Regions from separate parts of the Azospirillum humicireducens genome, predicted to be linked through region 1. Evidence: predicted binding sites of a transcription regulator. Region 1 holds the regulator's gene; each other region holds the start of a gene.

Region 1 (10,421 bases):
CGGCCACAAGATCCTGCAGAACTTCCTGGATTTGACCCGCCCCCGCCCGGAACGCGCGGGCCTGGAGACCGCGGCATGAGCGGCGATCTCGGCGATATGAAGGCCATCCTGGGCAAGGTCGCCACCGGCGCCGCCCTGACCGAGGCCGAGGCCGGCTTCGCCTTCGACATCATCATGTCCGGCAACGCCACCCCGTCGCAGATGGGCGGCTTCCTGATGGCTCTGCGCGTCCGTGGCGAGACTGTGGACGAGATCGCCGGCGCCGCCCGCGTCATGCGCGCAAAGGCGATCCCGGTCGAGGCACCTCCCGGCACCATCGACACCTGCGGCACCGGCGGCGACGGCGTCGGCACCTACAACATCTCCACCGCCGCGGCGCTGGTGGTGTCGTCCTGCGGCGTGCCGGTCGCCAAGCACGGCAACCGCGCCATCTCGTCGAAGTCCGGTGCCGCCGACGTGCTGGGCTCGCTGGGCGTCAATCTCGACTGCGACTTCGCGCTGGTGCGCAAGGCGCTGTGGGATGCCGGCATCGCCTTCCTGATGGCGCCGCGCCACCACCTTGCCATGCGCAACGTCGGCCCCACCCGCGTCGAGCTCGGCACCCGCACCGTCTTCAACCTGCTGGGTCCGCTCGCCAACCCGGCGACCGCCAGGCGGCAGGTTCTCGGCGTATTCTCCAAGCAGTGGGTGGAGCCGCTGGCTCATGTGCTCAAGCGGCTGGGCTCAGAAACGGCCTGGGTCGTCCATGGCTCCGACGGGTTGGACGAGATCACCACCACCGGCCCCACCACCGTCGCCCAGCTGAAGGACGGCGAGGTGACGGTGTTCGAGGTGACACCGGAGGATGCCGGCCTGCCCCGCGCCAGGATCGAGGACCTCAAGGGCGGCGACGCCCAGGTCAATGCCGAGGCGATCCACGCCCTGTTCGACGGGGTGCGCAGCCCCTACCGCGACATCGTGCTGCTGAACGCCGCCGCCGCCCTGCTGGTGGCCGGCAAGGCCGCGACGCTGAAGGAGGGCGTGGCGATGGCCGCCGACGCCATCGACAGCGGCGGCGCCCGCGACCGCCTGCGCCGGCTGGTCGCCATCACCAACGAGGCGGTGGCCTGATGAGCGACGTTCTGACCCGCATCAACGACGACAAGCGCGCGCTGGTCGCCTCCCGCAAGGCCGCCCGCCCATTGTCGGAGGTCGAGGCCGCCGCCAGGGCCGCCAACGAGACCAACCCGCCGCGCGGCTTCATCCGGGCGCTCGGCGCCGCGGTCGAGGCCGGGCGCTATGGCCTGATCGCCGAGATCAAGAAGGCGAGCCCGTCCAAGGGCCTGATCCGCGCCGACTTCGATCCGCCGGCGCTCGCCCGCGCCTACCGCGACGGCGGGGCGACCTGCCTGTCGGTTCTGACCGACGAGCCCTATTTCCAGGGCAAGGACGAGTATCTGGTCGCCGCCCGCGCCGCTGTCGATCTGCCGGTGCTGCGCAAGGACTTCATGGTCGATCCCTATCAGATCGTCGAGGCCCGCGCGCTGGGTGCCGACTGCATCCTCATCATCATGGCCTCCCTGTCCGATGCCCAGGCGGCGGAGATCGAGGACGCCGCGATATCCCAGGGCCTCGACGTGCTGGTGGAGGTGCATGACCGCGCCGAACTCGACCGCGCGCTGCTGCTGAAGACTCCGCTGCTGGGCGTCAACAACCGCAACCTCAAGACTCTGGCCGTCGATATCGCGACGACGGAGGAGCTGGCGGCCAATGTGCCGGCCGACCGCATGCTGGTCGCCGAAAGCGGGCTCTACACCCCCGCAGATCTGGCCCGGATGGCGAAGGTCGGGGCGCGCTGCTTCCTTGTCGGAGAATCGCTGATGCGGCAGGCCGACGTGACCGCCGCGACCCGCGCCCTGCTGGCTCCGGTCTAAACCGATGACCGACGTCACCATCGCGGCGGAAAGCCCGCGCCAGGACGCCGTGATCGCGCTGGTCGCCGCACTGGACCGTTATCTGCTCGACCTCTATCCGGCCGATACCTGCCACCTGCTCGACATAGGGGAGCGGGAGGCGCCTGACCTGCGCTTCTTCGTCGCCCGCAAGGATGGCGTTCCTGTCGGCTGCGCCGCGCTCCGCGTCGATCCCTCGGGCTATGGCGAGATCAAGCGGATGTATGTCGATCCCGCCGCCCGCGGCCATCGCATCGGCGACCGCCTGCTCGCCCGGCTGGAGGAACAGGCGCGGGCGGAGGGGTTGGCCGCCCTGCTGCTGGAATCCGGCATCCACCAGCACGAGGCGCTGGCGCTCTACCGCAAGGCCGGCTTCACCGACCGCGGCCCCTACGCCTGCTACGAAAACAACGGCGTCAGCGTCTTCATGGAAAAATCCCTGCGGGAGACCGTCGCATGAGCGGCTTCACCCATTTCGACGCCGAGGGCAAGGCGGTGATGGTGGACGTCTCCGACAAGGCGGACACCGAACGCACGGCCACCGCCGCCGCCACCGTGCTGATGCAGCCGGAAACCCTGGCGCTCATCATGCAAGGCGGGGTGAAGAAGGGCGACGTGCTGTCGGTCGCCCGGCTGGCCGGCATCATGGGGGCCAAGCGCACGCCGGACCTGATCCCGCTCTGCCATCCGCTGATGCTGACCTCGGTCAAGGTCGACCTGTCCTGCGATCCGGCGCGCAACGCGGTGGACGTGACAGCCACCTGCAAGCTGAAGGGACAGACGGGGGTGGAGATGGAGGCGCTGACCGCGGTCACGATCGCCGCGCTGACCGTTTACGACATGTGCAAGGCGGTGGACCGCGGCATGACCGTCACCGATGTCCGCCTTCTGCACAAGGCCGGCGGCAAGAGCGGCGAGTGGGGGTCTGCCGCAACCGCTCCCACAACCGGAGCCTGACGCCGTGATCTCCGTCGCAGAGGCGCGCGCCCGCATCCTGTCGGCCTTCGCTCCCCTGCCGGCGGAGACGGTGGCCCTGCCCGACGCGCTCGGCCGCGTGCTGGCCGAACCGGTGGTCGCCCGGCTGACCCAGCCGCCCTTCCATGCCGCCGCGATGGATGGCTGGGCCGTGCGCGCCGACGACATCGCCGCCGCGGCCGCCAACTCTCCCGTCCCCCTGCGCCGCATCGGCGAATCCTCCGCCGGCCATGCGTTCGGCGGCAGCGTCGGCCCCGGCGAGGCGGTGCGCATCTTCACCGGCGCGCCGATGCCCGATGGCGCCGACGCCGTGGTGATGCAGGAGGATTGCAGCGCCGACGAATCCAGCGTCCAGGTCGGCCGCGCCGTGGTTGCCGGCCGCTTTGTCCGCGAGGCCGGCTTCGACTTTGTCCATGGGCAGGAGCTTCTGCCGAAAGGCCGCCGCCTGACCGCCCGCGACATCGCGCTGGCCGCTGGCGGCAACGTGCCCTGGCTGTCGGTCCACCGCCGGCCGCGCATCGCCATTCTTGCCACCGGCGACGAGATCGCCCTGCCCGGCGACCCGCTGGGGCCGAGCCAGATCGTCAGCACCAACGCGCTCGGCCTCTGCGCGCTTGTGACCGCACAGGGTGGGCTGGCCCACAATCTGGGCGTCGCCAAGGACACGCCGGAGAGTGTCGCCGCTTTGGCGAAGGGCGCCGCCGGCTGCGACCTGCTGGTCACCACCGGCGGCGCCGCCCATGGCGACTACGACCTCGTGCGCGACGTGCTGGCCGAGCGTGGGGTGGCGCTGGAGGTGCAGACGGTGGCGATGCGGCCGGGAAAGGCGCTGATGTTCGGCCGGGCCGGGTCGGTGCCTCTGCTGGGCCTGCCCGGCAATCCGGTGTCCACCGGCGTCACCGCCGTCCTGTTCCTGCGCCCGATCCTACGCCTGCTGCAGGGGTTGTCGCCCGAAGACGACGGCCTGCCGCTGCGCGCCCGCCTGACCGTCGGGTTGAAGGCCAACGACCGGCGCGAGGAGTATCTGCGCGCCACGCTCGCCGCCGGCCCGGACGGTGTCCTGGCCGTCACGCCCTTCGCCCGGCAGGACAGCGCCATCACCTCGCTCTACGCCAAGGCCGACTGCCTGATCCCACGCACAGCCCATGCCGACCCGGAACCGGCCGGCGCCATGGTGGCCGTGCTTCCCCTGACCGATGGAGCGCTCAGCATATAGTCTTGGGAGACAACCCCCGGACGGCGGATGGAACAATTGAACAGCATCCCGAAAACCGTTTCACGCTGTTTCAAATGTTCCGTTCAAGTTCTAAAACAAGGCGATGGGGGACTTGACGCGTGGCAGGAACCAAACTAGAACATGGAGCAACGTTTAGTTTTTGTTCCATCTTCAGTCTGGCGACGGCCGGGAGGCATCCATGCTCACGCGCAAGCAGCACGAATTGCTGCTCTTCATCCACGAACGGCTTGGCCAGGGTGGCGTCTCGCCGTCGTTCGACGAGATGAAGGACGCCCTGGGGCTGAAGTCCAAGTCGGGCATCCACCGCCTCATCACCGGTCTCGAGGAACGCGGCTTCATCCGCCGCCTGCCCCACCGCGCCCGCGCGCTGGAGGTTCTGCGCCTGCCCGAGGGACTGGATGCCGCCCGCTCCCGCACCGCGCCCAAGCCGAAGTTCCAGCCCAACGTCATCAAGGGCGACTTCGCCTTCGCCGGCCGCGATGCGGCTCCGCAAGCTCCGGCCAGGACCGCGGGGAACGAGACGGTGCAGCTTCCGCTCTATGGCCGCATCGCCGCAGGTACGCCGATCGAGGCGCTGCGCGACAACAGCGCCTTCGTGGACGTCCCCGCCTCCATGCTCGGCGGCGGCGACCACTACGCCCTGGAGGTGTCCGGCGACTCGATGGTGGAGGCCGGCATCCTCGACCATGACACCATCATCATCCAGCGCTGCGACGCGGCGGAGAACGGCACCATCGTCGTGGCGCTGGTGGACGAGGGCGAGGTGACGCTGAAGCGCCTGCGCCGCAAGGGCAACACCATCGCCCTGGAGCCCGCCAATGCCGCCTATGAAACCCGCATCTTCGGCGCCGACCGCGTCCGCGTGCAGGGCAAGCTGGTCGGTCTGGTGCGGAAGTACTGAGTTGCTGTTGCCCCCTCTCCCGCAAAGCGGGGGAGGGATGGGGAGGGGGCAAGCGTTAGGAAGGGGGCAACATCACCTCCCCCCGGTCCAAGGCCGTTCCCCCCGCAGCCCCCGCACCGTCTCAACCTCTATTCCGCCCGCCGTCACCCTCAGCGCATGCGCTCCCTCATGCCGCAGGGACCAGCGGTCGACCACCACCCCGGACCGGCATCCCCGAGCCACCGCGGCCGTCACCACCGCATCGGTCGTCCCGCAATCCTCGTCCAGTGCATCCGGCAACCGCGGCAGGGCGACCGTCCTCCCCTTCACCCGGTACAGGCATCCCAGCAGGTCGCAACTCAGCGACCGTTCCCCCTCGCTCCACCCCCCCGCCACAGGCCAGGGATCGGCGGCGGTGCGTTCGCCATCGCGTTCCCGCCATGTCTCCGTCACCCGCCCGCCGGTCTTCCCCGAAGCACTGAGGCGACCGTCCGGCGTCCGCACCGCCATCACCGTCCCATCTGCCGCCACCAGCACGTCCGGCCGGGTCACCAATGCCGGTGACGCCAACCCTGCCATGATCGGCAGCAGCCCCAGCCAGCGCCACCGCCTCGTCCAGAGGCACAGCCAGATTCCACCCAGAACCAGCACCGCAAAGCCTTCCACCGGCATCGCCGGCACGGTGATCGACGCCCAGGGCAGGCGGCCGAAGAACTCCGCCGTCCAGATCACCGCCCGGTCGCCCCAGTTCATCGCGATCAGTGCCGGCGCCTCCAGCCCGAAGGGCATCAGGGCATAGGCGATGAGGCTCCATGGCATGACCCAGAAGGAGGTGATGGGAATGGCGATCAGATTGGACAGCACGCCATAGAAGGCGATCTGCTGAAAATGGAAGAGCGCGAACGGCAGCGTCGCCAGCGTCGCCACCACACTGGTCAACAGGATGCCGCCGACATAGAGCAGGCCGCGCAGAAGCCATCCCGCCTCGCTGCGCCATTCCGCCATCCGCGAACTGCCGCGCTCGAAGGCGGCGATCAGCGCCACCACCGCCGCGAATGACATCTGAAAGCTGGGGCCGAGCATCCCCTCCGGATCCATGGCGATGGTGACCAGTCCGGCGAAGGCGACCAGCCGCATGCTCAGCGGGTGGCGGTCCAGCATGATCGCGCCCATGATCATGCCCGTCATCAGCACTGACCGCACCGTCGGCAGCGGCGCACCGACCAGCAGCGTATAGGCGAGCGCCGACAGGATGCCGAACAGCGCCGCGATCTTCTTGATCGGCCAGCGCAGGGCCGCATACGGCACCAGCGCCAGCAGGGCGCGGGCGACATAGAACAGGATGCCGGCAGCGATCCCCACATGCAGGCCGGAGATCGACAGCAGATGCGCCAACCCGCTGTTGCGGAAATCCTCCAGCGTCCCATCCGGGATGCCGAACTGCTCCCCATTCAGCAGCGCCGTGGTGACGCTGGCCTCCACCGGGTCGGCGATGGCCGCAGTCACCCGCTCGGCGATTGCACCGCGCGCGCGCTCGAAGGCAACCGTCACCACGCGCCAGCCCGTGACCGGCGGCGCCTCGACCACGTCCACCGCACCTGTGGCGAAGCCAGTGCCGCCCAGTTCCATGAACCAGGCCCGCCGCTGGAAATCGAAGGCCCCCGGTTCGGCGGGAGCCTGGGGCGGCAGCAGCGTGGCGCGCAGGCTCACCACCGATCCGGGCTCCGGCCCGGCATGGCGATCCGACAGGCGGATGCGCAGGGCAGCCGGTGTCTGTTCCGGCGGCAGGCGGCTGACGGTCGGATCCCGCAGGGTGATGCGGACGGCACCCGGCCGGCGCTCCACCGCCATCACGCGTCCGGTGACGGTTGCGCTGGTGATGACGCGGGTCAGCACCGGCGCCGCCACCCGCGCGCTGTGGCCCTGCGCCACCAGGAACCCCGCCGCCACCATCATCAATGCCATCACCGCACCGAACAGCGCGAACCAGCGCCGCAGGACCAGAAGCAGGACAGTGCAGCCCCCACAGGCCGCCGCTCCGGCCCACCAGTCCGGCTCCCTCATCAAGCCGAAATACAGCGCCACTCCCGCCCCGAAGGCGACCGGAAGCCACAGGACCCACCGGTCGCCCTCCGCCTCCGCCACAGCCGCGAGTCGCCGCCCGATGTGAAACCACAGGCGCCGCCACCTCCCACCGGATGCAGCGGGACCGTCCGTCTCCTCGTCCGGCCATCCGGCGACGGTCACCGGCAACGGCCTCCCGGCGCAGCGATGCCGCCCGCGTGCCCCTCAACGACCGTCCATGCGCGCATCGCATTGCCTCCCAACCCGGTGGCTGTGTTAAACCACGGTGTCGAACCACCGGCGCATCATACCAGCGCCGAACCGGAAATTGAGAGACCGATGACCGTCGTCACCCGCTTCGCTCCGTCGCCGACCGGCTTTCTGCACATCGGCGGTGGCCGCACCGCCCTGTTCAACTGGCTGTACGCCCGCAACACCGGCGGCAAGTTCCTGCTGCGGATCGAAGACACCGACCGGCAACGCTCGACCCAGGCGGCGGTCGACGCCATCCTGGACGGGCTGCAGTGGCTGGGCCTGGATTGGGATGGCGACGCGGTCAGCCAGTTCGAGCGCAAGGACCGCCATGCCGAGGTGGCGCACCAGATGCTGGCTGCCGGCAAGGCCTACCGCTGCTATTGCAGCCCGGAAGAGCTGGAGGAGATGCGCGCCGCCCAGAAGGCCGCCGGCCAGCCGATGCGCTATGACGGCCGCTGGCGCGACCGTCCCGAATCCGACGCGCCTCCCGGCGTCGCTCCGGTGATCCGGCTGAAGGCGCCGCAGGAAGGCCAGACGGTCCTGAACGATCTCGTCCAGGGGGAGGTCACGGTGCAGAACGCCCAGTTGGATGACCTGATCCTGCTGCGCGCCGACGGCACGCCGACCTATCTGCTGGCGGTGGTGGTGGACGACCACGACATGAACGTCACCCACGTCATCCGCGGCGACGACCATCTGACCAACACCTTCCGCCAGATCCAGATCTTCAACGCCATGGGCTGGGACCTGCCGCGCTTCGGCCACATCCCGCTGATCCATGGACCGGATGGCGCCAAGCTGTCAAAACGTCACGGCGCGCTGGGCGTCGATGCCTACCGCGACATGGGCTATCTGCCGGAAGCCGTGCGCAACTACCTGCTGCGGCTCGGCTGGTCGCATGGCGACGACGAGATCATCTCGACCGAACAGGCCATCGAATGGTTCAATCTGGAGAGCATCGGCCGCTCGCCCTCGCGGTTCGATTTCGCCAAGCTGGAAAACCTGAACGCCCACTACATGCGTCTGGCTGACGATTCCCGGCTGGTCGGGCTGATCGCCCCGCGGCTGGAGGCGGACCTGGGCCGCAGTCTGACCGATGCGGATCGCGACCTTCTGACACGGGCGATGAACGGCCTGAAGCAGCGCGCCCGCACCGTCGTCGATCTGGCGCAGAGCGCCCGCTTCTACGTCGCTGCGCAGCCGCTCGGCTATGACGAAAAAGCATCCGCCCTGCTGGACGAAAAGGGCCGCGGGCTGTTGAGGGAGTTGGCCGAAGCCTTTGCCGGCGAACCGGACTTCACCGCCGCTGCACTGGAGGCTCAGGTCCGCGCCTTCGCCGAGGCACGAGGCGAAAAACTGGGCAAGGTGGCGCAGCCGCTGCGCGCCGCGCTGACCGGTTCGACGGTGTCGCCGCCGATCTTCGAGGTGGCTGAGTTGCTGGGCCGTGAGGCGACGCTTTCTCGCATCCGCGATGCAGCGGGTGCAGCATAATGGTCATTTCCGTGCGTTGCCATCGGGCTGCCATGGAACTATGCTGCGCCGACGAAAAAAGGGCACCAAGCCCGACCCTCAACGATAAGGACGTGCCGAGATGACCCAGACCGAGGACGGCAAGGACACCGTTACCCTCATCGACAATAAAACGGGCAAGCAGGTCACGATGCCGATCCTGCACGGCAGCGTCGGGCCGAGCGTGATCGACATCCGCAAGCTCTACGCCGCGACCGGCTATTTCACCTACGATCCGGGCTTCACTTCCACCGGCAGCTGCGAGTCGGGCATCACCTACATCGACGGCGACGAGGGTGTCCTGCTGCACCGCGGCTACGCCATCGACGAGCTGGCCGAGAACTCCACCTTCCCGGAAGTCTGCTTCCTCCTGCTCAACAACCACCTGCCGACCGCTGCAGAGCGCACGGATTTCGAAAACATCCTGCGCCGCCACTCGATGGTGCACGAGCAGCTGACCAAGTTTTACAGCGGCTTCCGCCGTGACGCCCACCCGATGGCGATCATGTGCGGCGTCGTCGGCGCCCTGTCGGCCTTCTATCACGACTCGCTGGACATCAACGATCCGCAGGAGCGCAAGATCGCCGCGCACCGTCTGATCGCCAAGATGCCGACGATCGCGGCGATGGCCTACAAGTATTCGACCGGCCAGCCCTTCATGTACCCGCGCAACGACCTGTCGTACGCGGAGAACTTCCTCTACATGACCTTCGGAACGCCCTGCGAGCCGTTCAAGGTCAACCCGATCCTGTCCAAGGCGATGGACAAGATCTTCATCCTGCATGCCGACCACGAACAGAACGCCTCGACCTCCACCGTCCGTCTGGCCGGTTCGTCGGGCGCCAACCCGTTCGCCTGCATCGCCGCCGGCATCGCCTCGCTGTGGGGTCCGGCCCATGGCGGCGCGAACGAAGCCGTGCTGAAGATGCTGGAGGAGATCGGTTCGGTCGACCGGATCCCCGAGTTCGTCCGCCGCGCCAAGGACAAGAACGACAGCTTCCGTCTGATGGGCTTCGGCCACCGCGTCTACAAGAACTACGACCCGCGCGCCCAGGTCATGCGCCAGACCTGCCACGAGGTTCTCGGCGAGCTCGGCATCAAGGACGAGCCGCTGCTGGACATCGCGATGGAACTGGAGAAGATCGCGCTGTCGGACGAGTACTTCATCGAGAAGAAGCTCTACCCGAACGTCGATTTCTATTCGGGCATCATCCTGAAGGCGATGGGCTTCCCGACCAGCATGTTCACCGTGCTGTTCGCGCTGGCCCGCACCGTCGGCTGGATCAGCCAGTGGAAGGAGATGATCGAAGACCCGGTGCAGAAGATCGGCCGTCCGCGTCAGCTCTACACCGGCGACACCAAGCGGCCTTTCGTGCCGCTGGCCGAGCGTGGCTAACCGGCCCACAGCCCATATGGGAATGGGCGGCTCCAACGGAGCCGCCCAGGATCCCACTGCGTACATCGTTCCGGCCCGGCGCGTGCGTCTGCGCTCGCCGGCCAACGACAACCGGGCACCGCTTGGCTGGCGGGTGCGCCGGATGGTCGTTTATGTGTTGATCCTTGCCCTGAT
Region 2 (10,421 bases), on a different contig from region 1:
GGGCAGCAGCCGGATAGGAGGGCTGCGGGGCGGGACGGCTGCTGCCGCCGAACAGGCTGCCGAACAGACCGCCTCCGCCGGATTGGGCCGGGGCGGCGGCAGCGGCGGGACGTTCCCGCAGCTGCCGCTCCAGCTCCTCGTTGCGGCCCTGGGAGGCGGCGAGCGCCTGCTCCATCATCACGATGGCCTGCGCCATCAGGTAGGGGGCGGCCGGCTGGCGGGCGATCCGCTCGCGGATCAGCGCCTCGGCCTCGGGATCGCGCGGGCCGGATTGCGCCTCGGCCTGATGCAGCTTGGCGAACAAGTCGTCGATGATCTGGCGTTCGGTGTGGTCCATGGCGATGCTCGTCTTCATGAAGAGGTTGTGGAAGAGGTCCCGCTCCCGGCGCCGACTGCCCGAAGCGGCGCCAGGCGCGGACGGCGCGCCTGAGGGGCGGCGCGCATCGGGGAAGCATCAGGAACGGAAAGGACCGGAAGCCGGGGGCGGTCTCTCAGCAATGGTCCAAGGGGTGAGGACATCAGTCCCTCCAAGTGCGGTCACGCCCGTCGGCGCAAGAGCAGGTGAAGAGATCCGACATCGCGACCACGTCTAAGTCGCCAGAGGGGCCCGGATCCAGGTGATCAGCACGTGGCCCCGTCCCGCTTTCCTGTCAAGACGGCGCCCACACAATTTGCGCACCGAAGAGGCCGGGCTTGGGGCGGGGCCTGGACCGGCGATTTCCTCCCCCCTATAAGAGAAGCCATGGCGACATTGCAGGAAGCGCTGACCGCGGCGTTGGATCATCAGGAGGCAGGCCGCTTCGGCAAAGCCGACACCCTGTATCGCCGTATCCTCGCGGCATCCCCCGGCCATCCCCATGCGCTTCACCTGTGGGGCATCCTGGCGGCGCTGACCGGACGGCCGGAGGAAGCGGCAGGCCGGATCGGGCAGGCCATCGCCATAGCTCCCGACATCGCCGATTTCCATGTCAATCTGGCGCGGATCGAGGCCGCGCTGAACCGGCCCGACCGGGCCGCCCGCCATTACGCCCACGCCGCCGCCCTGCGGCCGGAGGAGGCGGAGACGCGCTTCCAACTGGCCGGGCTGCTCCAGGAGCTGGGGCAGGACGCGCGGGCGCGGGCCGGATTCCGCACGGTGCTGGTGCTGGAGCCGGCCCATCCCGGAGCGCTGCTGCGGCTGGCGGCCACGGAACCGGGGCTCGGACGGGCGGTGGCGGCCGCGCGGATCGACCTGGCGCTCGCCCCCGACGACCCCGTCCTGTGGAATGAGCTTGCCAACCGGCTGAAGGCGGGGAGACGGCGGGAGGAGGCCCTTGCCCGGTCGGTGACCGGCTATGGCCGCGGGCTGGTCCTGCTGCCGGGGAATCCCGTGCTGCTGAACAACCGCGCCGACAGCTGGCTGAGGCTGGACAGGCTGGAACGGGCGGAGGAGGACGCGCGGGCCGCGGTCGCCGCGGCTCCCGGCTTTGCCGCCGGCTGGAACACGCTGGGCTCCGTCCTGATGGCGCAGGGGCGTGCCGCGGAGGCGGCGGGCGCCTACGAACAGGCGGCCGGCATCGATCCCGTCAACAATGCCCAGGCCCGCTTCAACCGCTCCATCGCCCTGCTGACGCTCGGCCGGCTGGCGGAGGGGTGGGACGAGTATGAGCAGGGTTGGACGGTATCCTCCGGCCGCTTCCCGCGGGTCGGCTTTCCCCAGCCGCTTTGGGACGGGAGGCCCTTGGCCGACGGCGGGCGGGGCGGCGGCGGGCGGGGCGGCGCCCTGCTGGTGTGGGGCGAACAGGGGCTGGGTGACGAGGTGATGTTCGCCAGCCTGATCCCGCAGCTGGTCCGGGATGGCTTGCGGGTGGTGCTGGACTGCGACGCGCGGCTGGCCCCGCTGTTCGCCCGCGGCCTGCCGGACGTCACCGTGGTCGCGCGCACGGAACCGTTGAGCAGCCGGCTGACCGCGCCGGAGGTGGTCGCGCAAATCCCGGCCGGCAGCCTGCCGCGCCTGATGCGCCGGCGGATCGGGGATTTCACCGGCCGCCAGCCTCCCTTCCTGAAGGCCGATCCCGGACGGGTGGCCGAGCTGCGGCGGCGGATCGGGGGTGGCCATGGGAATGGACACCGGCTGGTCGGGCTTTCCTGGAGCAGCAAGAACGCCTCGGTCGGGCATCTGCGCTCCATCCCGCCCGGCCGGCTGGCCGGCGCGCTGGACGGTGCGGATGTCAAACTGGTCAGCCTGCAATATGGCGATGTCGCGGCGGAGGCCGCCGCCGCCGGCATCGCCGATCCGGGACTGGATGCCTGGAGCGACATCGACGGGCTGGCGGCGCTGATCACCGCCATGGATCTGGTGGTGTCGGTGGACAACTCGACCGTCCATCTCGCCGGCGGGCTGGGACGTCCGGCCTGGGCGCTGCTTCCCCATGCCGCCGACTGGCGCTGGATGCAGGGGGGCGGCGACACGGTCTGGTATCCGTCGGTCCGTCTGTTCCGGCAGGATGCGCCGGGCGATTGGGGCGGCGTGCTGCGGAAACTGCGCGCGGCGCTCTTGGAGAGTTAGGGGCAGCCGCGGAAGGCGCGATTTTGCACCCGCCATTCGGCTTGCCTTTTGCTTTCAAGAGAACATATTAGGAACATCGGAACGGGAGAGGAAAGCCCCCACGGTGGATGACGCGCTGCTCGACAAGCTCGGGATTCTCGCCGACGCGGCGAAATACGACGCCTCCTGCGCGTCCTCGGGGGCGAAGCGGCGGACGGGCGGGCCGGACGGCATCGGCTCCACCACCGGGGCCGGCATCTGCCACGCCTATACGCCGGACGGGCGCTGCGTCTCGCTGCTCAAGATCCTGCTGACCAACCACTGCCTGTTCGACTGCGCCTACTGCATCAACCGCCGCTCCTCCAACGTGCGCCGCGCGCGGTTCAGCGTCGATGAGGTGGTGCGGCTGACCTTGGGCTTCTACAAGCGCAACTGCATCGAAGGGCTGTTCCTGTCCTCCGGCATCATCCGCTCGCCCGATTACACGATGGAGCAGCTGATGCTGGTGGCGCGCACGCTGCGGCGCGACCATGGCTTCGCCGGCTACATCCATCTGAAGACCATCCCGGAGGCCAGCCCCTGGCTGATCGAGCAGGCCGGGCTGTGGGCCGACCGGCTGTCGATCAACCTGGAACTGGCCTCCGACCGCAGCCTGAAGCAGTTCGCGCCGGAAAAGAACGGCGGCGCGATCAAGGCGGTGATGGGGCAGGTCGGCGAACGCATCCTGGAGGCGAAGGAGGAGAAGCGCCGCTTCTCCCCCGCCGGGCAGAGCACCCAGATGATCGTCGGCGCCGACGCCTCCACCGACCTGTCGGTGCTGGAGACCAGCGACACGCTCTATCGCCGCTACGGGCTGCGCCGGGTCTACTATTCCGCCTTCAGCCCGATCCCGGAGGCCAGCTCAGCCCTGCCGGCCAAGCCGCCGCCGCTCCAGCGCGAGAACCGGCTGTACCAGGCCGACTGGCTGCTGCGCCATTACGGCTTCACCGTGGAGGAGATCGCCGCCGGGGGCGAGGGCGGGATGCTGGATCTCGGCATCGATCCCAAGCTGGCCTGGGCGCTGAAGAACCGCGAGCGTTTTCCGGTGGACGTGAACAGCGCCGACCGCGAGATGCTGCTGCGCGTGCCGGGGCTGGGGGCGCGGGCGGTCGACAGGATCGTCGAGGCGCGGCGCCACACCAGCTTGCGGCTGGAGGATGTGGCCCGGCTGTCGTCGGGGCTGAAACGGGCGCGCGCCTTCCTGATCGCCGCCGACCACCATCCGGGCGGGCTGACCGACCGCGCCGACCTGCGGCAGAGGCTGGTGGCGCCGCCCAGGCAGCTCAGCCTGTTCTGACCATGTACAGCGTGGAGCTGAAGGACGGCGCCGATCTGGACGGCTTCCGCCGCGCGCTGCGCGGGCTGGTCGCGCTCGATGTCGAGCCGGAGAAGGTGGTGTGGAGCGGCGGGGCGGCGCCGTCCCTGTTCGGCGATGAGGCTCCGCTGCCGGCGGACGCACCGCCGGTTCCGCTGCCGCGCCCCGTGGGAGCGCTGATCGAAAGCGTGGTCTGCCACCGCGACCCGGAACGCTACGCCCTGCTGCACCGGCTGGTCTGGCGGGTGCTGCGGGGAGAGCGCGACATGCTCGGCCACCATGCCGATCCGCTGGTCCACCGGCTGGCGCTGCTGGACAAGGCGGTGCGGCGCGACCTGCACAAGATGCACGCTTTCCTGCGCTTCCATGAGGTGCGGGATCCGGATGGGGCGGAGCGCTATCTCGCTTGGTTCGAGCCCGACCATTTCATCGTCGAGGCGACCGCCCCCTTCTTCGTCGAGCGCTTCGAAAGCCTGGTCTGGACGATCCTGACGCCGGTCGGATCGCTGCTGTGGGACCGGCGCTCGCTGACGGTCGGGCCGGCGGCTTTGAGGCCGGAGGGGCTCGACCGCGACGACCGCTTCGCCGAGGGCTGGCAGCGCTACTATGAGAGCACCTTCAACCCGGCGCGGGTGAACCCCACCGCGATGCGGGCGGAGATGCCGCGGAAATACTGGGCCAATTTGCCGGAAGCCGCCGCCATTCCGGCGATGATCCGCTCCGCCCCGGCGCGGGTCCGGGCGATGATCGAGGCGGAAGCCGCCGCCCCCCGCCGCCGCTCCCCCGACAAGGCCGTCGCCGCCATGGCCCGGCAGGAGCCGGCGACGCTGGCCGAGCTGAACCGCATCATCCGGACAGCAGACCCCCTGGTGCCGGGGGCGACGCAGGCGGTGCTGGGCGAGGGGCCGGTGGGAGCCGCCATCGCCATCGTCGGCGAGCAGCCCGGCGACCTGGAGGATGTGGAGGGCCGCCCCTTCGTCGGCCCGGCCGGACAGCTGCTGACCCGCGCGCTGGAAGAGGCCGGGATCGGGCGCGGCGCCGCCTACCTGACCAACGCGGTGAAGCATTTCAAGTTCGTCGTCCGCGGCACGCGCCGGCTGCACCAGTCGCCGACCGCCGGCGAGGTGAAGCATTACCGCTGGTGGCTGCTGAAGGAGCTGGCCTTTGTCCGCCCGCGTCTGGTGGTGACGCTGGGCGCCACCGCCGCCCTCGCGCTGACCGGGCGCAGCGTCCCGGTTTTGCGGGAACGCGGGCCGATGGGATTCGGCGATTGGGAGGGGTTCGTCACCGTCCACCCGTCCTATCTGCTGCGCCTGCCGGCCGGGGCGGGGGCGGAGCAGGCCTATCAGGACTTCGTCGCCGACCTGCGGCAGGCACGGGGGATGGCGGAGGAGAGCGCGATAGGCGTTGAACCGGATCGCGTAAAATCGGACTCGATGTGAAGCCTGGCCCGATCGTCAGTCGAAAAGCCATGGCGCCGTGCGTTTCATAGCAAACGCACGGCGCCATGGTAAGCCCAGCTCTTTACTTCGACATTTCGACGATGGCGTTGACCAGCTTGTCGCCATTGGCCTTGGTGAAGCCATCCCAGACCTTGCGGACGGCGGCCTGGAAGGCGGCCGAATCGACGTCGCGGTTGACCTTCATGCCCTCCTTCTCCAGCGCCGCGATCATGCCCTCTTCCTTGGCGATGTTCATCTCGCGCTGCTTGGCGACGGCGTCGCGCGCGGCTTCGACGACGATCTTGCGGTCGGCCTCGCTCAACGACTGGAACTTCTTGTCGTTCATGACCATCGCCAGCGGCGAATAGGCGTGCTGGGTCAGCGACAGGTACTTCTGCACCTCGTTGAACCTGAAGGAGACGACGATGCCGACCGGATGGTCCTGGGCGTTCACGACGCCGGTCTCCAGCGCGGTGTAGAGCTCGGCAACCGGGATCTGCTGGGGGTTGGCGCCAAGCAGGGCGAACATGTCGTTGAGGGCGCGCGAGTTGTTGACGCGCATCTGCAGACCCTTGAGGTCGGCGGGAACGCGGATCGGGCCGCGGCTGTTGGTGATGTTGCGGTAGCCGTTCTCGGGGAAGCCCAGGACCTTGAGGCCATGCTTGCCGAACTGTGCGGCCACACCCGAACCGATCTCACCGTCGAGAACCTTGTAGGCGACCTGGCGCGTCGGGAAGATGAAGGGCAGCTCGAACACGCCGGCTTCGGGAACCAGGCCGGTGAAGTTGTTGAGGCCGGAGATGGTGATGTCGGTGATGCCGGACCGGGTTCCGTCGATCATCTGGGCATCGTTGCCGAGCTGCCCCTGCGGGAACACGGTGACGGTGATCGCGCCCTTGGAGCGGGATTCGACCTGCTCCTTGAAGTAGAGCGACATCGTCTGCTGCAGGTCCGTATCCGGCGCCGCGTGGCCGAGCTTCAGCTTGACCTGCGCGGAGGCCGAGACGGAGACAAGGGCCAGGACGGCCGCCAGTCCCAGGGTCTTGAGCGTGTTCATTGGTATTCCTCCCTTGATTGACTTGGCCTTGAGTGACCGGCCCCGATCAGCCGGCCCCGATCAGCCGGCGAAGAACTTCATCGGGACGATGATGAGAGACGGGAACAGGACGAAGACGACCAGCAGAAGGGTGTAGGCGACGATGAAGGGCAGCGCTCCTCTCACCGCGGTGCTCATCTGCGCGTGGCCGACGCCGCAGACCACGTTGAGGACGGTTCCGACCGGCGGCGTGATGAGGCCGATCGAGGTGTTGATGACGAACATCACCCCGAAATACACCGGGTCGATGCCCGCCATCTTCACGATCGGCATGAACAGCGGCACCAGGATCAGGATCGTCGGGCTGAGATCCATCACCATGCCGACCATCAGAACGATCAGCATGATCACGCCCATCAGCACGCGTGGATGATCGACCAGCGGACCGAGAAGTTCCGCCAGCTGCTGCGGCAATTGCGCGACGGTGATCAGCCAGGCGGCGACCATCGCGGCGCCGACCAGGAACATCACCATGGCGGTGGAGCGGCCGGCAACGATCAGGATGTCGTAGAAGCCCTTCAGGGTCAACTCGCGGTAGACGAGCGTGGACACGGTGATGGCATAGACGGCCGCGACCACCGCCGCCTCGGTCGGCGTGAACAGGCCGAAGCGGATGCCGCCGATGATGATGATCGGCAGAAGCAGCGCCCACACGCCTTCACGCAGGGCGGCAAGACGCTCGGCACCCGTGGCGCGCGGCGTGGTTTCCACCGTTTCCTTGCGCATGATCATCCACCAGACGACCATCAGGACCGCGCCCATCATCAGGCCGGGTGCGATGCCGCCGAGGAACAGCTTGGCGATGGAGATGTTGCCGGCCACGCCGATGATGATCAGCGGCAGCGACGGCGGAATGACCGGCGCGATGATGCCGCCCGACGCCAGCAGGCCGATGGACGGGCCTTCCGGATAGCCGGACTTCCGCATCATCGGGTAGAGGATCGACACCAGCGCCGCCGCGTCGGCCACGGCCGAACCGGACAGGCCGGCCAGCAGAACCGAGGTGATGACCGCCACATAGCCCAGCCCGCCCTTGCGATGGCCGACCAGGGTGGCCGCCAGTTGGACGATGCGCCGCGACAGGCCGCCATGCGCCATCACCTCGCCGGCGACGAGGAAGAAGGGCACGGCGAGAAGCGGGAAGCTGTCGACGCCGTTCATCAGCGACTGGGTCAGCACGTCGGCGCTGAACAGGTCCAGATGCAGCATCAGCGCCATGGAGGAGAGAAGCAGCGCGAAAGCGACCGGCAACCCCATCAGGATGCTGATGAGGAGAACCGAGAGAAACAGAAGCATGACCATTATTTGCTCTCCGGCGCAGGCTTGACGGTTTCAGGCGGACCGAAAAGCCGCATGATCGCCACGAACGCCATGAGGAGGCCGGACACGGCGCCGGCCAGATACATCACCCCGGTCGGAAGCCCGGTGAGTGGCGAAATGTTGTGCCAGTTCGCGATGGTCTGCCCCACGGCGCCCCAGAACAGCATCGAAACCGACACGAGAATGACCAGCCACGAAAAGCGGCGCAGGATGGGGACGGCGCGCGGAAAGAAGGCTTCGGAAAATTCGGAAACCGCTAAGTGTTCGCCCCGCCGCAGGGCGACGACGGCGCCCAGCATCACCACCCAGACGAAGCCAAGGCGGGACAGTTCGACGGAAACCCGAAGTCCCGACGAAAAGCCGTAGCGCATGACCACGTTGGTAAACACAAGGACGATCATCGCCGCCATCAATATTGCCATGATGGCGTCGATCCAGGTCCAGAGGAACGACACAAGTCGGCCCATGGCACTTCCCCCCAATTGTATTCTTCTGCTGCCCCAATCACCGTGCTGTGCACTTGACAATAGGGCGCACCTTGAACGTACCGTTTAGTGTTATCGATAACACCGCATGCGTCAAGGGGGAACGGGGCCGCAGGGCGCCATTTTGTCGGGGGCACGCGGGCTCTGGCGCATCGGAAAACGACGCGGGGACGGATCCAGCCGCCGGGCTTGAGGCCGCCCGCGCTCCGGTGGTATCTGTGACGGATTCTTCGTGCCAAAGCGCCAGGGTATGATATCGTTAACATCTGCGACAAAAGGTCTGACCCTGTGGATGGCGGCGATGGCGGGCAGCCGTCCGTATCGGCGGTTCGCGGGGCCGTCTCCAGAATGCCGTGCGTCGCGGTGATCCCGAATCGGATGCCCCAAGCCAGAAGAGGCACATGACCAAACGCCCAGCAAAGCCCACGATGCGCGACGTGTCGCGCCTGGCCGGCGTGTCCACCATGACGGTGTCGCGTGTCCTGACCGACCCCAGCCTGGTGGCGGAGGAAACCCGGCAGCGCGTCCTCCAGGCAGTGGAGCAGTTGCGCTATGTTCCCGACCGGGTGGCGGGCAGCCTGTCGTCGCGCCGGAGCGGGTTCGTGGCGCTGATCCTGCCCACACTGATGAACTCGAATTTCGCCGATACCGCCCAGGCCTTGAGCGAGGGGCTGCACAGCGCGGGCTATCAGCTGCTCATCGGCTACACGCTCTACCGGCTCGACGAGGAGGAGCGCGTCATCCAATCCGTGCTGACGCGGCGTCCGGAAGCGATCGTGCTGACCGGGATCGAGCATTCCCGGAAGACCACGGCGATGCTGTTCGAGGCCGGCGTGCCGGTGGTGGAAATCTGGGACCTGCAGGACCGGCCCATCGACTATGTGGTCGGCTATTCCAACTTCGAGGTCGGCCGCGCCGCCGCCCATCATCTCGTCGGGCTGGGGCACCGCCGGGTCTGCGCCGTCGGCCCCTGCGACAGCGGGGAGGCGCGCGATTTCCGTGCCGAACAGCGCCTCGCCGGCTTTGCCGCCGGCCTGCGGGAAACCGGCACTCCCGACGACCTGATCTTCCGCCACTCCCATGTGCCGCTGTCCTTCACCGAGGGGGCCGAGGCGATGGAGATGGTGGCCCGCGAGGCCCCGGACGCGGAGGCCATCTTCGCGGCGTCGGACCTGCACGCCGTCGGCGTGCTGATGGAGTGCCAGCGGCGCTCGATCCGCGTGCCGGAGGACCTGTCCATCATGGGATTCGGCGATTTCGAGATCGGCCGGCAATCCGTTCCGCCGCTGACGACGATGCGGGTCGATGCGCGGGCCATCGGCCTCAGGACCGCCGAGGTGATCCTGGGGGCCCTCGGCGTGCAGCCGCCCCAGGAGAGCACATCCGAGGAAACTGCATCCAAGAACTCTCCAGCGCGGGTTCACGACCTGGGATTCGAGGTGCTGACCCGCGGCAGCACGCGCCCCGGAAACTGGAAACGCTGAGGCCGGCCGGCGGTTGACGGGCGGCGCTTGTCGGGCGGAGGCGGCGGGGCTCCCTCCCCGCCGCCGGTCCGGTCAGTGCTGCAGGCTGGAGCTGGGGAGCGTCGGATCGAAGGCGATCTGCACCTTCATCGCCCGGCCGCGGTCGGCGGCGAGGTCGAAGGCGGCGCGGGCGTCGGGCAGCGCGATGGTGTGGGTGATCAGCGGCTTCACGTCGATCAGGCCCTTGCGCATCAGGCCGACGCCGATGGCGAACTCCTCGTGGAAGCGGAAGGAGCCGCGCAGATCCAGCTCCTTGGCGGTGATCGCCATCATCGGCAGCGACATGTCGCCGCCGAGGCCGAGCTGGACGATCACGCCGCGCGGCCGGAGCGCCCCGATCCCGGCGGTGAGCGCGGCGACCGCGCCGGAGCATTCGTAGAGAACGTCGAAAGTGCCCTTGTCGGCCGAATAGGCCGCGAGCGCCTCCGGCTCCTCCCTGGAATTGATCGTGCGGTCGGCGCCCGCGGCCTTCGCGAGGTCGAGGGTGAAGTCCATCAGATCGACGGCAACGATCTCGGACGCGCCGGCGCGGCGGGCGGCGAGGATCGACAGCACGCCGATCGGGCCGCAGCCCGTCACCAGAACGCGCTTGCCAAGCAGATCGCCGGCCCGCCGCGTGGCGTGCAGGGCCACGGCCAGCGGTTCGGCCATCGCCGCCTCGCCGGCGCTGAGCC
Region 3 (10,421 bases), 1.2 Mb from region 1:
GCGCTCGCCAGACGGCGGGCGAAGGCGGCGGGGTCGGGCAGGGGCTCGCCCTCGACGATGCGGGCCTGGTCCAGCAGCAGCCACGCCGCATCCTCCAGCGCGTCGGTCGCACCGCTGCCCTTGGCCCGCTCGGCCAGCCGCTTGATCAGGGCATGCGAGGGGTTGATCTCCAGGATGCGTTTGCCGGCCTCGCCGTTCAGCTGCTTGTGCTGCTTCAGCAGCCGCTCCAGATGCATGTCCATGTCGTTGTCGTCGGCGACCAGACAGACGGCGCTGTCGGTCAGGCGTTCGGACTTGCGGACATCCTTCACCGCATCGGACAGGGTCAGCTTCAGCAGGGCCAGCAGGTCGGTCAGCTCGCCTTCCGGTGTCTTCTCCTCCTCCGGCTTTTCGGTCTCCCCGCCCTTGATCTTGCCGAGATCGGCGCCGCCGCGGGTCACGGACTTGAAGGGCTTGCCGTCATAGACGCCGACCGACGGCATCCAGAACTCGTCCACCGGATCGGTCAGCAGCAGAACCTCGACGCCCTTGGCCTTGAAGCCTTCCAGCTGCGGGCTGCGCAGCAGGGTGTCGATGTCGTCGCCGCTGATGGTGTAGATGGCGTCCTGGCCTTCCTTCATGCGGGCGACATACTGCTCCAGCGACACCAGTTCCTCGCCGGCGGTGGTGCGGAAGCGCAGCAGCTTCAGCAACTCGTCCCGGTGCTCGTAATCCTCATAGAGGCCTTCCTTCAGCACCGCGCCGAAGTTTTCCCAGAAGCTGTCATATTCGGCCGCGTTCTCCGTGTCCTTGGCCTTCTTCGACAGCTCCGACAGGACGCGCCGGGTGATGCCGGCCTTGATCTTGGCCAGCATCGGGTTGTGCTGCAGCATCTCGCGGCTGATGTTCAGCGGCAGATCCTCGCTGTCGACCACGCCGCGCAGGAAGCGCAGATAGGGCGGGATCAGACCTTCCGCCGCGTCGGTGATGAAGACGCGCTTGACGTACAGCTTCACCCGGTGGGCGCGCTTGGGGTCGAACAGGTCGAACGGCTTGGTCGAGGGCACATAGAGCAGGTTGGTGTATTCCAGCGCCCCTTCGGCCCGCCAGTGCAGGGTCAGCCACGGATCGTCGAAGGCGTGCCCGACATGGTGGTAGAATTCCTTGTACTGGTCGGCGGTGATCTCCGACTTCGACCGGGTCCACAGGGCCGACGCGCTGTTCAGCGCCTTGGCGTCGTCACCCTCGCCGAACAGGATCGGGATGGCGATGTGGTCGGAATATTTGCGGACGATGCCGCCCAGCCGGGCCTCGTCGAGATATTCGTCGTCGCCCTGGCGCAGGTGCAGCACTATCTTCGTGCCGCGCGACAGGCCGTCGGCCTCGGCGATGGTGAACTCGCCCTTGCCGTCGGATTCCCAACGCCAGCCATGGGGTTCGCCGGCCTTGCGGGTCAGGACCGTCACCTTGTCGGCGGCCATGAAGGCGGAATAGAAGCCGACGCCGAACTGGCCGATCAGGTTGACGTCCTTCTTGCCGTCAGCCTTTTCCGCGCCTTCCAGCGACTTCATGAAGGCGGCGGTGCCGGAGCGGGCGATGGTGCCGAGATTCTCGACCAGATCCTCGCGGTTCATGCCGATGCCGTTGTCGGCGACGGTCAGGGTCCGCAAGTCCTTGTCGACCAGCAGGCGGACCTTGAGGTTCGGATCGTCGGCCGAGAGTTCCGGCTGGGTCAGGGCCGCGTAGCGCAGGCGGTCGCAGGCGTCCGACGCGTTGGAGACCAATTCGCGCAGGAAGACTTCCTTCTCGCTGTAGAGCGAGTGGGCGACGATGTCGAGCAGACGGCTGACCTCGGCTTGAAAACTGAGCCGTTCCTCGGTCATGGGGGCACCTTCGTTGGTTTTGCACGGGTGTTGGCGTCAAGACGGCGGAGATATGTGAAAGCGTCCCGGCCGTTCAAGAGGCTTGTGCCGTGCAACCGCGGGAGGTGTGCGGCGGGGTGTCGCGGCGGGGGAGGCGACGATGTCCCCTCCCCCGGACTTTTCCCTTACTTCTTCTTCGGAGCCGGTGCCGGAGCCGGCTCGCTGCCGCCGGCCAGCAAGGCGGTCATGTCTGCACCGTTCAGCAGCAGCTGGCCGGCCTCCGTGACGTCGATCTTGTAGGTGCGGATCTCGGCGCCGCTGTCGTCCTTCCCGGCCTGGCCCAGGGCCTGGACCATCGCCAGACCGGCGAGCAGATCCTGCGTCTCCTTGTCGGGCTTGGTCCCAGGCGCCGGCTGCATCGCCTTCACCGCGGCGTCGATGCCGCGCAGCAGGACGGTGGCGCCGCCGGTGACGCCGAAGGCGGCCGGGGTGGCGACCTTCAGGGCGCCGGTGGCGGTGCCGGCGGTGGCGGGGGTGTCGAGGTTCAGCGCGTCGATGCGCAGCTCGGTCCCGGCCTCGCCCATCGCGGCCATCGTCTGCAGCATGATGACCTCTGGCGACGGCGGCGGCGGCGGGGCCTTGGCGCCCTTCTTCGGCGGCGGGGCCTCTTGCGCCTCGATGGTCTTGGCGTACTCGGTGAAGGCCTTCCACAGGGCGCTGTTCGGCAGCTTGGCGGCCGACAGCTTGATCTCGAAGGCGCGCGGGGTGAAGGCTGCGGGGGCCGGCGACGGCGTCATGGCGAAGTCGCGGGCTTCGATGCCCATGCTGACGGTCGATTGCGGCTGGTCGAGATCGGTCAGGCCGCTGTGGAAGGCGAACTGGCCCAGCGTCACGCTGGTCCCATCCTCCGGTTTGACGAAGGACAGGTTGGACAGGCGAATCGCGGCGGTGACGCTGCCGAAGATGCCCTGCAGATTCGACAACAGCTCGGTCTTGTTCGGGGCCACGCCCATGGCGGCGGTCTGTTTCGACAGCTTCTGCAGGGCGCTGACCTTGGTCAGGTCGACACGGACGTAGGCGGCTTCGGCGGTGGCGCTGCCGAGCTTCATCAACTCCTTGTTCTTGTCGTCGAGTAGCGACAGGCCGCTGAAGGCGAAGGCGGACGGGCCGCTCCACAGGCTGGCGCCGCCGGTGCTGGCCTCCGGCTTCAGGTCCTGGACCATGGTCATGGAGGCGACGGAGAGCTTGCCCTTGCCATCGGCCGCGCTGACCGCGATGTCGTTGTAGGCGGCATCGACCGTCAGCAGCGTCTCCAGCGTGCCAGACCAGGTGCTGGTGAAGGATTGCTTACCGATGGAGATGATCGCAACGTCGACATACTCGTCGTTCTCGTCCAGGTCCTGCACCTTGATCGCGCTGGGCAGCGTGACCGCCAAACCGAACTGGCTGTCATCCTTCGGCGTCACCGACAAGAGGATGGTTCCAACGTCGATCAGCCCGCCTTCGGCGCCCTCCACCGACAGGCGGGGCAGGGCGACGTCGTAATGGTCGCCGGCCGGCTTGACGGTCGGCTCGCCCTGCCATTCGAAGCCGACACCCTCGACAGTCTCGGAGGACGGCGGGTACCAGCGGGGCAGCTCCTTCTTCAGCAACTCGGCGAGTGCCTTGGCACCGGCCTCGTCGACCGCGGGTGCGGCGTGGGCGGCCTGGGAGAGTGGCCAGCCGGCCACCAGCGCCAGCATGCCGCCGGCGATCAGGGCAGGCCGCAGGGAACGGAGCGGCAGGGCCGGGACGGACGAAAGACGGCGCAGGCGCATCGAGGAACAACTCCCAATATACGATTTTGGGAGCACGTTAAACCTGATACGCAAGGCCGGTCCATGCCTCTGATGCGTCTGTTCCTAAGACGGCGTTAAAAATCCAGGTCGGCGTAGTGCCGGGGCGGCGGACAACCGGTGATGTTGTCGGCCAGAAGGGCGCGGAAGCTGGGGCGCGATTTGATCCGGGCGTACCAGTCCTTGGCTTCCGGACTGCGGTCCCATGGTACATTGTCGATATAGTCCAGGCAGGACAGCTGGGCCGCGGCGGCGATGTCGGCCAGCGTGAACACCGACCCCGCCAGCCAGGGCCGCCGTTCCGACAGGAAGGCGATGTAGTCGAGATGGTAGGTGATGTTGGCCAGCCCGGCGCGAATCGCCGGCGCGAAGGGGTGGCCCTGGCCGGACAGCCGCTTTATCAGCTTCTCGCCCACCAGATTTTCGCCCACCTCGCGCTCGAACTTGTGCAGGAACCAGTCGGCGATCCGCCGCACCTCCGCCCGCGCCGCGACCTCCCGCGGCAGCAGGGGCGTGTCGGGATAGGCCTCCTCCAGATATTCGATCACGGCGAGGCCGCCGGCGACGACGGTCCCATCCTCCTCCACCAGCACCGGCACCTCGCCGGCGGGGTTCATCTTCAGGAAATCGGTGCGCCTTTCCCATGGCTTCTCGACCACGGGCTCGAAGGGAAGGCCCTTCTCGGCGAGCATCACGCGCGCGACGCGCGACAGGGGGTGGATCGGGTGATGGTACAGGGTTCGCATGGCGGCGGGACTTTACCGTAACGCGGCACGCGAAAACAGCCCGCGCATCGGCGTCTGCGCGTCTCGTTGGGGGAGGGTCGACGGGGATTCCGGCAAGAGAAGCGGCAATGAAAGGTGGTGGAAAAATGGGGGCTCACCTTGCCGGCGACAGGCGGTAGAGCACCAGCGCATCCCCGTCGTCGGAGGGTGCCGTCACCGGCGTCCAGCCGTTGCGTTCGTAGAAGGCGCGGGCGGCGGCGTTGCGGGCGGCGCAAGCCAGCTCGGCCGGGCGATGGCCTGCGCGCAGCAGGCCTAGAGCCTCGCGCAGCAGGGCGGAACCGATGCCGCGCTTGCACCATCCGGGGTCGATGAACAGGTTGTGGATGATGCAGGCCTGCGGATCGAGGGAGACGAAGCCGACCACCGTCCCGTCCGCTTCGGCGACAAGCACCGCATCCTCGCGCACGCAATCGTAATAATCGTCCAGTCTGAAGCGGTCGGCGGGCTGCCAGGAAAAGGCCTGGCGGCGGCCATGCAGGAATATCTCGGCGCAGCGCGGCGCGTCGGCGCTGCGGATGGAACGGATCGCGACGCCCCTTCCTTCGCCGGCCGGCATGCCTCCTCCCTTCTGTCCGTAGCGGTCGATCGTCTGGATCAACCGGATGGGGAACAGAATATTCCGTCGGCGGGTCGTCCGGGAACGCTCCTTTCGTCTCGTGCCGAGAGCGGAGTCTCAGCGTACCGTCTTCTCTCCAGCCGGTTTGTTCCTGGCGGCTTTGTCGTCGCTGCCGGTGCCGGTGCCGGCGCCGTTGTCGGGCAGGGGTGCGGGCGCGCGGTTTTCCTCGTTGGCGGCATTGCCCAGCAGGCCGGCCTCCCGGTAATAGCGCTCCGCCCCCGGATGCAGGGGGACCGAGACGTTGGCGACCGCGCGGGCGGGGTCGAAGTTGCGGCCCTGCGGATGCCCGTCGGCCAGGATGCGGCGGGTGTTCTCGTGCCACAGCGCCCGGACGATGCCATGGATCAGGTCCGGATCGCGGTCGGCGCGGGTCAGCAACTCCGCCCCCAGGCTCAGCGTCGGGGTGGTGGCGCTGCCGGGATAGGCGTTGGCGGGGATCTCGTCCTCGATATAGAAGCGCTGGGTCCGCAGCAGCCGGGCGGCCGGTTCGCCGTCCAGCGGCACCAGCCGGATCGGCACGCGCGCGGCCACGTCCGCGACCGCCGACACCGGATAGCCGCCCACCATGAAGAAGCCGTCCAGCTCACCCTTCGCCAGCCGGTCGGCCGCCATGCCCGGCTTGAGGTAGTGCGGCGTGATCGTCGTTTCCGACAGGCCATAGGCATCCAGGATCAGCCGGGCTTCCACCAGCGTGCCCGATCCCTCCTCGCCCAGCGAGATGCTGCGGCCCTTCAGGTCGGGCATGCGGTCGATGAAGCCGTCGGAGCGGACGACGATCTGGATCGCCTCCGCATAGAGCATGCCGAGCGAGCGCAGTTCCGCGAAGGGGCGCTTGCCGCTGAAGCTGCCGGTGCCGCTGTAGGCCCAGAAGGCGACGTCGGCCTGGGCGAAGCCGGCCTCCACCGTGCCGGCGCGCAGCAGCTCGATGTTGTCGACGGAACCGTTGCTGGCCTGCGCCACCACGATCAGGCCGGGTATGCCGCAGCTTCCGCCCTTGTCGCAGGGCCTCGATCCCGGCGGGTTGGAGATGGCGTTGGCGATCAGCCCGCCGATCGGGAAATAGGTGCCGGCGGTGGTGCCGGTGCCGATGCGGAAATAGCGCAGATCCTGCGCCGCCGCCGGCTGCGCTCCCCCCAATGCCAGACCGCCGGCGGAGGCAAGCAGCGGCGGCAGCGCCAGCCCGCCCAACAGACGGCCCAGCAGGCACCGTCGGGTCAAGAAGACCGCATCGGAATGCGTCTGAAGCCCCTTCGAGGGGAGCCCCGGCGGAGGGAGGCAGGCTTTGGCGGCTGCGCGGGACACCGGGTCGTTCCGTTCGTCTGGCCCGGTCGATCGGGCTGGGAAGGGGAGTGTCTTCAAAGATTCCCGCGCAACCCCCTCATTTCAAGGCGCAAGCGGTCAAATCACGCCGACGAGGTCGAGAACGCCCGCGACTGCCACCGCACCGCCACACATGCGCACTGCCCTGTCCGATTCGGCCTGCGTCACCGCGATCGACAGACCGAGCCCGCCGCAGGCGACCAGCATCAGCCCGGCGGCGAAGCCGGCCCAATAGAGCGGCGGACCCTGGTGGGCGTGGCCGTGGAACACCGCGGCCACCGCGGCGATCAGCACCGCCAGCACGGCCGGCGCCCGCACCCCCAGCGCCACCAGCGACCCGATCACGATCAGCGAAGCCGCCAGCCCCGGCCCGGCATAGGGCAGCCGCAGCCCCATCTGTGCGGCGAAGCCCGCCACCAGAGCCGCGGTCACGGCGGCGGCCGGCACCTGCCAGACCGCGGTGCCGCCGGCCTGCCCCGCCCATAGGCCGATGCCGAGGATGCCCAGCAGATGCTGCAGCACCCACACCGGCGTGGTCAGCCCGTTGCCGAAGGCCCCCGTCACCGTCGTCATGCGCCTGCATCCTCCGTCCATTCCGAATCACGGGGGCCGGTATGGCGGTTGAGAGAGGGCGTGGTCAAGCCGCCAAGGCGGAGGTTGCCGAGGGAATGCTGCCGGAGGGATGCTGCCGGGGGCGGCTAGCGCGCCAGCGGATCGCCCCATTGGCGCAGGTCGTTTTCGCGCCGCATCAGGTCGCGCTGGCCCAGCGGGTCGAGCCGCCCCATGGCGTCGTCTGTGCGCATGCGGTCCACCTCCGGCCGGATCAGGTCGCGCTTGAAGGCGTCGGTGGCGCTCTGCGACGAGGGCGGGGGCGGCACCGGGATCGGGCGCGGCGGCTGCGGCAAGGCCGCCGGATCGGGCGGGGGTGACGAACTGCCGCGGGGACGTTTGGGCGGCGGCCGGTCGGCGTCTCCCGAGTCGGTGTGCTTGGAGTTGGTGCGGGGTTGCGGTTCCTCGCTCTGCCGTGGCCGGACTGCGCCGCCGGAGTCGGCACGCGACTGTTCCGCCTGGATCCGGCTCCAGGTCCGACGTTCCCCGCCTCCCGGCACGAATGTCTGGTTGTAGACCGGCGGGAAGGCCTGGGCGCGGCCGGGGGCATCGTCGCGCAGTTCCGTCGGCGCGCAGGCGCCCGCTGCCAGCAGGAAAGCCAGCGGAGCGAAGCGGCGGATGAGAGACGGGAGATGCAGGGCCATGAACGGAATGTCGGTACTGCCGGACGTTTCGGCAAGATGACCCTAAAGGAGGGACTCCCCCTGCGGCCAAGCTGGCGCTAGTATGTTCTTTGTTTGTTCCGAACTGTTGGCTCTCGTATGAAGCCCCTCTTCCCACATCCGGACCTATCCCCCTCTCCCCCCGGGGGGGAGAGGGGATTCGGTCGTTGGGGAGGAAGGCGCCGCATCCTCGCCCTGTGGCTGCCTCGGCTGCCCACCGACGCGCGGGAGCGGACCATGCCGCCCGAATTGCGGGGACGTCCCTTCGCCCTGCTGCGGACGGAGCGCCAGCGCCGGATGGTGGTCGCGGTCAACCGGGTGGCGGCATCGGCCGGCATCGGCCCCGGCCATACCCTCAGCGACGCCCGTGCGTTGGAGCCGGGGCTGGAGGTGGCGGAGGCGACGCCGGAGGCCGATGCGGTCCTGCTCGGCCGCATCGCCGACTGGGCGCATCGCTACAGCCCCTGGACAGCGGCGGACGAGCCGGACGGGGTGGTGATCGACATCACCGGCTGCGCCCATCTGTTCGGGAATGAAGCGGCATTGGCCGCCGACCTGACCGGTCGACTGCGCGCCGCCGGCTTTGCCGCCCGCGCCGCCATCGCCGACACCCCGGCCGCCGCCTGGGGGCTGGTGCGGTTCGGCAGTCCGGAGGATCGGCGGCGGGAGCGGCTGGATGGGCTGCCGCTGGCCGCCCTGCGCCTGCCCGCCGAGACGGTCGAGGGGCTGCATGCGCTGGGATTGCGCCGGATCGGCGACCTGCATGCCATGCCGCGGGCCGGGCTGGCGGCGCGGTTCGGGGGCAGGTTGCTGCAACGCTACGATCAGGCATTCGGCCGGCTGGACGAGCCGATCTCTCCGCGCCGGCCGGTGCCTGAGCACCGCGAGCGCCTGACCTTCGCCGAGCCGATCTCCACGCCCGAGTCGATTGCCGGGGCGCTCCGCCATCTGCTGGGCCGGCTGTGCACTGGGCTGGAGGCGGCTGGGCAGGGGGTGCGCCGGCTGCGGTTGGACACCCACCGCACCGACCAGAGGGTGGATGACGAAGCGCAGAGCCTGACGCTCGGCACCAGCCGCCCTACCCGCGACCCGGCGGCGCTGGCGCGGCTGGCCGCCCCGCTGCTCGAGCGGATCGACCCTGGTCCGGGGCTGGAGACACTGGTGCTGTCGGCGACGGAGACGGGGCCGCTCATCGCCATCCAGACCGGCATCGACGGCGAGGGGATTGACGGAGGATTGGCGGAACTGGTCGATCGGCTGGCGTTGCGGCTGGGGGAACGGGCGGTGCTGCGGCTGGTGCCGCGGGAAAGCTGGCTGCCGGAACGCTGCGTCGCCGCGCTGCCGCCGGTGGAGGTCCTGCCGCTGCCGAAGCCCTGGCCGGCTGGCCGGCCGCGGCCTTTGCGCCTGCTGACCCCGCCCGAACCGATCGAGGCCACCGCCCCGCTGCCCGACGACCCGCCGCTGCAGTTCGTCTGGCGCGGCCTGCGCCACCGCGTGAGCCGGGCCGAGGGGCCGGAGCGGATCGAGTGCGAATGGTGGCGTCCGGAAGGATCGCTGGGGTTGGCCGTGCGCGATTATTACCGCGTGGAGGATGGCGCCGGCCGCCGCTTCTGGCTGTTCCGCGCCGGGCTGTACCGGCCGGGGGAATGGCCGCGCTGGTTCCTGCACGGGTTCCTGGGCTGAGGTGCTTTTGCCCCCTCCCTAACCCTCCCCCTCTTCGAGGGAGAGGGGGCAGCCGCTGTACTTTTGCAAAGCTCCCGCCCCCTCCACCGCCGAGGGCGGGGGAGGGATGGGGAGGGGGCATCGGGCATGAGGGGGCACATGGGCCAGGGACTTACCCCAGCCCCTTCTGCCCCATCTCCAGGAACTTCTCGCGGCGCTTGGCGCGGAGCGTGACGCCGTCGAGGCCGTCCAGTTCGCCCAGCGACTCCTCGATGCAGTCGCCCAGCTTCTTGATGGTCTCGGCCGGGTCGCGGTGGGCGCCGCCGATGGGCTCGCTCACCACGCGGTCGATGACGCCCAGTTCCTTCAGGTCCTGGCTGATCAGGCGCAGCGCGATGGCCGCCTCGCCCGCCATGTCGGAGCTGCGCCACAGGATCGACGCGCAGCCTTCCGGCGAGATCACCGAATAGATGGCGTGTTCCAGCATCAGCACGCGGTCGGCGGTGGCGATGGCGATGGCGCCGCCCGATCCGCCTTCGCCGATGACCGAGGCGACCATCGGCACGTTCAGCCGCAGGCAGCGCTCGATGCTCTTGGCGATGGCCTCGGCCTGGCCGCGCTCCTCGGCCTGGACGCCGGGGAAGGCGCCGGCGGTGTCGACCAGCGAGACGACCGGCAGCTTGAAGCGGTCGGCCAGATCCATCAGGCGCTGGGCCTTGCGGTAGCCTTCCGGCTTCGCCATGCCGAAATTGTGGCGGACGCGCGATTCGGTGTCGTTGCCCTTTTCCTGGCCGATCACCACCACCGAGCGGCCGCGGAAGCGACCCAGCCCGCCGATGACCGCGCGGTCCTCGGCGAAATGGCGGTCGCCGGCCAGCGGCGTGAAGTCCTCGATCAGGCCGCGCACATAGTCCAGGCAGTGCGGCCGATTGGGGTGGCGGGCCACCTGAACCTTCTGCGCGGGCGTGAGCTTGGCGTAGGTCTGCCGCAGGAGCTTGTCGACCTTGGCCTGCAGCTTTGCAACCTCGTCGGCGATGTTGATGTCGCCGGCGTTGGTCAGGTGCCGCAACTCCTCGATCTTGCCTTCAAGC

Evidence for each region. The regulator LexA, encoded in region 1, represses DNA repair genes until DNA is damaged. The targets are predictions, from matches to a motif close to ATGTTCTANTTTGGTTC.
Region 2: a site for LexA is predicted at 2,609-2,625, ahead of A6A40_RS24215 (putative DNA modification/repair radical SAM protein). Genes of this name have one in related genera too.
Region 3: a site for LexA is predicted at 7,733-7,749, ahead of A6A40_RS10550 (Y-family DNA polymerase). Genes of this name have one in related genera too.

The regions. Positions count from the first base shown of each region.
Region 1 covers NZ_CP015285.1:1,022,417-1,032,837, reverse strand. Annotated here, with positions in the region: gene A6A40_RS04675 (anthranilate synthase component II) at 1-79, shown strand, start outside; gene trpD (anthranilate phosphoribosyltransferase) at 76-1,110, shown strand; gene trpC (indole-3-glycerol phosphate synthase TrpC) at 1,110-1,913, shown strand; gene A6A40_RS04660 (GNAT family N-acetyltransferase) at 1,918-2,391, shown strand; gene moaC (cyclic pyranopterin monophosphate synthase MoaC) at 2,388-2,888, shown strand; gene A6A40_RS04650 (molybdopterin molybdotransferase MoeA) at 2,893-4,122, shown strand; gene lexA (transcriptional repressor LexA) at 4,322-5,044, shown strand; gene A6A40_RS04640 (ComEC/Rec2 family competence protein) at 5,117-7,270, opposite strand; gene gltX (glutamate--tRNA ligase) at 7,427-8,833, shown strand; gene gltA (citrate synthase) at 8,934-10,247, shown strand; gene A6A40_RS30660 (hypothetical protein) at 10,270-10,421, shown strand, end outside.
Region 2 covers NZ_CP028905.1:279,495-289,915, reverse strand. Annotated here, with positions in the region: gene A6A40_RS24225 (DUF2076 domain-containing protein) at 1-355, opposite strand, end outside; gene A6A40_RS32235 (tetratricopeptide repeat protein) at 743-2,548, shown strand; gene A6A40_RS24215 (putative DNA modification/repair radical SAM protein) at 2,652-3,863, shown strand; gene A6A40_RS24210 (UdgX family uracil-DNA binding protein) at 3,866-5,323, shown strand; gene A6A40_RS24205 (DctP family TRAP transporter solute-binding subunit) at 5,406-6,380, opposite strand; gene A6A40_RS24200 (TRAP transporter large permease subunit) at 6,441-7,721, opposite strand; gene A6A40_RS24195 (TRAP transporter small permease) at 7,721-8,206, opposite strand; gene A6A40_RS24190 (LacI family DNA-binding transcriptional regulator) at 8,653-9,708, shown strand; gene A6A40_RS24185 (L-idonate 5-dehydrogenase) at 9,781-10,421, opposite strand, start outside.
Region 3 covers NZ_CP015285.1:2,260,778-2,271,198, reverse strand. Annotated here, with positions in the region: gene htpG (molecular chaperone HtpG) at 1-1,862, opposite strand, end outside; gene A6A40_RS10580 (hypothetical protein) at 2,027-3,658, opposite strand; gene A6A40_RS10575 (glutathione S-transferase family protein) at 3,754-4,422, opposite strand; gene A6A40_RS10570 (GNAT family N-acetyltransferase) at 4,556-5,017, opposite strand; gene A6A40_RS10565 (TAXI family TRAP transporter solute-binding subunit) at 5,135-6,295, opposite strand; gene A6A40_RS10560 (HupE/UreJ family protein) at 6,476-6,970, opposite strand; gene A6A40_RS10555 (hypothetical protein) at 7,096-7,650, opposite strand; gene A6A40_RS10550 (Y-family DNA polymerase) at 7,906-9,351, shown strand; gene A6A40_RS10545 (acetyl-CoA carboxylase carboxyltransferase subunit alpha) at 9,503-10,421, opposite strand, start outside.